2 regions of the Streptomyces sp. PTL18 genome follow, and region 1 is predicted to be linked to the other one. Evidence: riboswitches for the same ligand, from Rfam matches in the RefSeq annotation. Region 1 holds a riboswitch; the other holds the start of a gene.
What was found. A riboswitch is a leader RNA that binds a small molecule or an ion and turns the genes downstream of it on or off. The one in region 1 is predicted to bind thiamine pyrophosphate.

Region 1 (3,349 bases):
GTCGGGCGCGGAGCGGCTGGGGCTGCCGAAGGCCCCGGAGAAGCTGGTGAAGCTGGCGGAGGACACCGAACCGGCGGTGCTGGCGGCGGCGTTGGTGCGCGCGGCACTCGACAAGAAGCTGGCGGAAGAAGTGCGCGAGCACGCGGCGTGAGGGTGGCCCCGGGGACTGCCGGGGCCAGGCGACCCGGGCAGCGCCCGTCGCACGCCTTCCCGCACCCGGTCCCGGCCCCGGTCCGGTACCGAAGGTGCCGCCCCCCGGGGTCGCCGACACCTCGGCGACCGCCGGATGAAATCTTCGCCGGAACCGCAGAAAGCGCGTTCCCCGGAGCTCCTCGGCCGCGTATTTTGACATGTGCGCAACATTCCCCCGTCACCCCCCAGGAGCCGTCCCCATGCGCAGACTCCTCGCCACCCTCGCGGCGGCTGCCGCCGCGTTCGGCGGTCTCACGGCCACCGCGCCCAGCGCGGCGGCGGCCGACTCGGGCACGTTCAACGTGCTCAGCTACAACGTCGCCGGCCTGCCCGAGGGCATCTCCAGCGCGCCGACACCGCGCCAGTCGAGCACCACGACCATCGGCTCGCGGCTCGGCCCCTACGACATCGTCCATGTGCAGGAGGACTTCAACTACCACTCATACCTGTACGCCTCGGACTCCCACCCGTACCGCACGCCCACCAGCGGCGGCGCCGGCATCGGCAGCGGACTCAACACGCTGTCCGCGATCCCCTACGACACCGACGACTTCGAGCGCGTGCACTGGAACTCGTGCCAGTACGACTCGGGCGACTGCCTCACTCCCAAGGGTTTCACGTTCATGCGGGAGCGCCTGGCCGAGGGCGTCTACGTGGACTTCTACAACCTCCACACCAACGCGGGGACGAACGACGGCGACCTGGCCTCGCGCGCGGACAACCTCAACCAGCTGACCGACTTCATCAGGACCCACTCCGCGGGCAACGCCGTCGTCGTCATGGGCGACACCAACACCCGCTACACGCGCTCCGGCGACACGATCGCCGAGTTCGCCACCGCGAACGGCCTCACCGACGCCTGGGTCCGGCTGGTGCGCGGCGGCACCCCGCCCGCCAAGGGCAGCGACCCTCTGCTGTGCGACGAGAACGCGGTCACCGACAGCTGCGAGGTAGTCGACAAGATCCTCTACCGGGGCAGCAAGCCGGTCTCGCTCGACGCCACCGCGTACACCAACGAGCACGCCCAGTTCCTCACCGGCGACGGCAAGATGCTCTCCGACCACGACCCGATCACGGCGACCTTCCGCTGGGCGCGCAACTCCGCCTTCCGGCTCAGCGACCGGTTCGGCGGACCGCACGGTGACTACTTCAACGACATCACCGGCGTCCCGGCCGGCGCCCGGGCGACCGGCATCTCGCTGCGCAGCGGCTCCCGTGTCGACCGGATCGGCGTGACGCTGACGGACGGCACCACGCTCGCCCACGGCGGCACGGGCGGCACGGCGTCCTCGCTGGCACTGGGCAGCGACGAGTACGTGACGAGTGCGCAGTTGTGCGAGGGCCCGTACGACGGTCACACGAGGATCTTCTTCGCGAAGTTCACGACCAATCTGGGCCGCAGCCTGGCGGGCGGCACCACGACGTCCGACTGCGTGACCCGTACGGCGCCCCCCGGCTGGCAGATCGCGGGCTTCCACGGGCGCTCCGGCGACGAGGTCGACAAGATCGGCTTCATCTACACCCGGCGCTGACCCGCCGGCACGACATCCCGAGGGCCGCTGACCCGGCAGCGGCCCTTGCGTGTGGCTGATTCCCGTCCTCGGGTTAGTCTTGCCGCCGTACCGGACACGGGGTGCCCGCTCTGCGGGCTGAGATCACACCCGTCGAACCTGAACCAGTTCGCACTGGCGGAGGGATGTCTTTCATGCCATCGGCGCATGTCTCGGGCGGGCTGCCCACCGGCGGCCGGTGCACCGTCTTCGACGGGCGGATGCCGACCGCTCCCGGCGACCTCAGGGTGGAGGGGCACGGCATCGAGCCGGTCCCCGAGACGAATCGTTACGGCGGGGCGGGCCGGCTGTTCACCGTGTGGTTCGCCCCCAACCTGACCATGACCGGCGTCTTCACCGGGACCATCGGTATCGCGCTCGGCCTGGACTTCACCACCGCGCTCGCCGCCGTCGTCCTCGGCACGGTGCTGGGCGCCGTGCCCACCTCCTACCTGAGCACCTGGGGCAGCCGCACGGGAGCCGGCCAGCTGCCGCTCGCCCGGCTGGCGTTCGGACGCGCCGTGGTGGTGCCCGGGGTGCTGCAGTGGCTGTCCTCGATCGCCTGGGACGCGCTGATCGGGCTGTTCGGCGGGGACGCGCTGGCACGGCTCGCCGGCTGGCCGTTCTGGCTGGGCGTGCTGGTGGTGATGCTGGCGCAGGGAGCCCTCGGGGTCCTCGGCTACGAGGCGATCCACCGGCTGCAGATCGTCATGACGTTCGTGCTGGCGGCCGCGTTCGCGCTGATCGCCCTGCGCATGGCGGGCAGCGTGCACCCCGCCTGGACGGGCACCGCGCACGGCGCGGACCGGGTCGGCGCCTTCGTGCTGACCAGCACCATCGCCCTCAGCCTGTCGCTGTCCTGGGCGCCGTACGCCAGCGACTTCAGCCGCTATCTGCCGCGCGCCACCTCACGCGCCCGGATGTTCTGGTGCACGCTGCTCGGCCTCGTGGTGTCCTTCGTGGCCGTGCAGGTCCTCGGGCTGTGGGGCGCCTCGGTGCTCACCGACCAGACGGCCGCGGGCGTGGACCATGTGCTGGGCGGTGGCGCGGCCGGTGCCTTCGGGCTGCTGGCCGTGGCGCTGGCGGCGCTCGCCAGCAACGCGATGAACGACTACAGCGGCTCACTGGCGTTGCAGACCGTCGGGGTTCGCCTGCCGCGTCCGTTGGCAGCGGCCCTCGCCGTGGTGCTGGGCTTCCCCCTGGTGCTGTGGATGCACGCGGCGAACACCACCGCCCGCTTCCAGAACGTGCTGCTGTTCGTCAGCTACTGGATCCCCGGCTTCGTGGCGATCGTGGTCGTCGACTGGCTGGTGCGGCGCGGCACCGCGGTCGACCTCGCCGCCGCGACCGCCCGGCCTCGTTCCGGATGGCCGCCGCTGCTGGCGTTCGCCGGCGCCTTCGCCGCAGCGGTGCCGTTCATGGACACCGGCCTGTACACGGGCCCGGCCGCCCACGCGCTGCACGGCGGCGACATCTCCTACTACGTGGCGTTCCTGGTCGCCCTCGCGCTCTACGCACCGCTGCGCGTACGAGAGACCAGTCGCCCGCGTGCCCGAGAGGAGGGCCGCGCATGACCGCGCCGCCCCGTGTTCTGACCATCGCCGGCT
Region 2 (3,349 bases), on a different contig from region 1:
CGAGTAGGTCGTGCCTCCGAGGACGAAGGGATCGTCAGCCATGGGTCAGCCTCCTTGGACGGCGGTGAGGACCTCGACGCGATCACCCTCCGAGAGGGACGTCGACGCCCACTGGGCGCGCGGGACGACGGTTTCGTTGACGGCGGCGGCCACGCCCGAGGGGGCGGCGGTCAGGCTCCGCACCACCGCGTCGAGCGCGACACCGGGGGCGACCTCGTGGGTCTCCCCGTTGACCGAGATGTTCATATGGGCTGCTCCGTGAGTGCGGCGGCGGTGAAACGCCGGGGCGTGAAGGGGCGGGCCTCCTCAGGGAGCTCACCGGTGGTGAGCACGTGCGCCATGACGTCGCCGGTGACCGGGGTGAGCAGGACGCCGTTGCGGTAGTGCCCGGTGGCCAGCAGCAGGCCGTCCAGCTCCGTGGGGCCGAGCAGCGGCGCGTTGTCCGGGGAGCCGGGCCGCAGACCCGCCCGGGTCTCGGTGAGCGGCAGCTCGGTGATCCCGGGCACCAGCTCGTGCGCGTCCCGCAGCAGCTCGTACACCCCGCCCGCGGTGACCGCGGTGTCCCAGCCCAGCTCCTCGCTGGTCGCGCCCACCACCAGTTCGCCGTTCTCGCGCGGCACCAGGTAGATCGCGCCGCCGCGGACGACGGCCCGCACGGTACGGCTCAGGAACGGCGCGTACCGCTCGGGCACGGTCAGCCGCAGCACCTGCCCCTTCACGGGGCGCACGGGCGGCAGCACGTCGTCCGGGACGCCGGCGAGCCGCCCGCTGAGGCTGCCCGCGGCGAGGACGACCTGCCCGGCCGCGAGCTCGGTGCCGTCGGCGGTCCTGACCCCGGCCGCCCGCCCCCGCACGACCGCGAGCCGCTCGGCCCACACCCGGTGGAAGACCACGCCGGCACGTTCGCAGGCCGTCACCAGGGCCGCGGCCAGGCGGCGCGGGTCGATCTGGTGGTCCCCGTCGACCCTGAGCCCCCCGCGCACGCCCGGCGCGAGCATCGGCTCCAGGCGGCGGCACTCGCGCCCGCTCAGCCACTCCGACGTCAGGCCCGAGCGCTGCTGGAGCGCATGCAGTTCGCGCAGCTCGGCGCGGTCGTCGGCGTCGAGCGCGACGGCGAGCGTGCCGCAGCGGCGGTAGCCGAGATCCCGGCCGGTGGCCTCGGTCAGCTCGGCGGCGAAGTCCGGGTAGCGGCGCGCGGAGGCGAGATTCAGGGCCAGCAGCGTCTGCTCGCCGTAGTGCAGCTCGGTGACGGCGGCGAGCATTCCGGCGGCCACCTGCGCGGCTCCGCCGCCCGGCTCCGGGTCCACCACGGCGGTGGCGAACCCGCGCTGTGCCGCCCGCCAGGCGGTCACGAGCCCGATGATCCCACCCCCGATGACGAGGACGTCCGGCACGGTCGGCGGTGCGTGCGGTGCCGACGGTTCGTCCGGTGTACGCGACATGGGTGTCCAGCCCCTCCCTTCGCCGGCATGACCCGGATCAGGTTCGTACGGTCGGAGGCCGTCCCAGCCGCCCTCTCAGCCCGGTACGTCCGGGCTCCCGCGAGTGCTTACGGTGGCAACCCTAGCCCTCGCGGCACCGCCCTCGTAAGACAGCCTCCGGTCGCCCGACGGCTGTGCAGGACGTCACCCAGCACGCCCCCTGACTGACAATCCGTCAGTTGTCTATGGTGATCAGGTGAGCGAGCAGACGCAGGCACGGGGCGGCACGGCACGGCGCGTCGTCGTCGTGGGCGCGGGCATGGCCGGGGTGCAGACCGCGGTCGCCCTGCGGGAACAGGGCTTCACCGGCAGCGTGACACTGGTCGGCGCGGAGCCGCACCAGCCGTACGACAGGCCGCCGCTGTCCAAGGCCGTGCTGCTCGGCAAGGCCGAGGGCTCCGCCTTCGACGTCGACTTCGAGGCGCTGGGCATCGAGCTGCAGCTGGGCCGCGAGGCGACGGGCCTGCGGCCCGGGGACCATGAGCTGGACACCGAGCGGGGACCCGTCCCGTACGACGTCCTGGTCGTCGCGACCGGTGCCGAGCCCGTTCAGCTGCCGGGTGCGGAAGGCGTCCCCGGGGTGCATCTGCTGCGCACGCTGGACGACGCCGAGCGGCTGCGCCCGGTGCTGGCCCGGCAGCACGACATCGTGGTCGTGGGCGCGGGCTGGATCGGTGCCGAGTTCGCCACCGCGGCCCGCGAGGCGGGCTGCGCGGTGACCGTGGTGGAGGCCGCGGACCGGCCGCTCGCGGGAGCGCTGCCGGCGGCGGTCGCGGCGCCGATGGCGGCCTGGTACGCGGACAGTGGGACCGAGCTGCGCACGCACGCGCGCGTGGAGCGCGTCGAGCCGGGCGCGGTGGTCCTGGACGACGGCTCCCGGGTGCCGGCCGGGGCGGTGGTGGTGGGCATCGGGGCCCGGCCCGCCACGGCATGGCTGGCCGGGTCCGGGATCGAGCTGGGCGTGCACGGCGAGGTGCAGGCCGACGACCATCTGCGCACCTCCGTGCCGGACGTCTACGCGGTCGGCGACTGCGCGTCCTTCCCGTCGGGCCGCTACGAGGAGCGGCTGCTCGTCCACCACTGGGACAACGCCCTTCAGGGGCCGCGCACGGTCGCCGCGAACATCGTCGGGCAGACGCCGGCGGCGTACGACCCGGTGCCGTACTTCTGGTCGGAGCAGTTCGGCCGGTTCGTCCAGTACGTGGGCCACCACGCGTCCGCCGACACGACCGTGTGGCGCGGCGATCCCGAGGGCGCGGCCTGGACGGTCTGCTGGCTGCGCTCGGGACGCCTGGTCGCCCTGCTGGCCGTGGGCCGCCCCCGGGACCTCGCGCAAGGCCGGCGCCTGATCGAATCGGGTGCCCCCATGGACCCGGCCCTCCTGTCGGACCCGTCCCGTCCGCTGAAGGAGGCGACGGCGTAGGGGCCGACGACCGGCTTCGACGGCGGCCCGGACTCCACGACCCACCCGCCGCGCCACCCCCCGTCCGGCGGCAGGCCACCCGCTCCGGGTAACCCCGCCGGAGGCGCCCCGCTTCCGACTGTCGGTCCCGGATGGCACGCTTGATCCCGTGACCGAGATTGACGCAAAGATCGATGCTCTCGTCCCCGCCTGGCTCACCCTGCCCGACATCGCCGAAATGCTCGGTGTCGAGGTGACCCGCGTACGGCAGCTGGTCAAGGAGGGCCAGCTCATCGCCGTCCGCCGAGGCGAGAACAAGGCGCTGCACGTCCCCGCCGCCTTCATCGACGAGGACAAGGTGGTCAAGGGCCTGTCCGGCACCCTGACCCTGCTGCGGGACGACGGCTTCACGGTCGAAGAGATGATCGAGTGGCTCTTCACCCCCGACCCGACCCTGCCCGGTACC

Region 2: it holds a riboswitch for thiamine pyrophosphate, as region 1 does, so the genes downstream of both, thiO (glycine oxidase ThiO) here and AC5WS8_RS29025 (purine-cytosine permease family protein) in region 1, are expected to answer to the same signal.

Annotation. Positions count from the first base shown of each region.
Region 1 covers NZ_JCAJZO010000019.1:135,170-138,518, forward strand. The annotation lists gene AC5WS8_RS29015 (HhH-GDP family DNA glycosylase) at 1-151, shown strand, start outside; gene AC5WS8_RS29020 (jacalin-like lectin) at 393-1,724, shown strand; TPP riboswitch at 1,812-1,906, shown strand; gene AC5WS8_RS29025 (purine-cytosine permease family protein) at 1,898-3,316, shown strand; gene thiD (bifunctional hydroxymethylpyrimidine kinase/phosphomethylpyrimidine kinase) at 3,313-3,349, shown strand, end outside.
Region 2 covers NZ_JCAJZO010000006.1:282,733-286,081, forward strand. The annotation lists gene AC5WS8_RS14480 (thiazole synthase) at 1-42, opposite strand, end outside; gene thiS (sulfur carrier protein ThiS) at 46-246, opposite strand; gene thiO (glycine oxidase ThiO) at 243-1,442, opposite strand; TPP riboswitch at 1,440-1,553, opposite strand; gene AC5WS8_RS14495 (NAD(P)/FAD-dependent oxidoreductase) at 1,678-2,904, shown strand; gene AC5WS8_RS14500 (Rv2175c family DNA-binding protein) at 3,053-3,349, shown strand, end outside.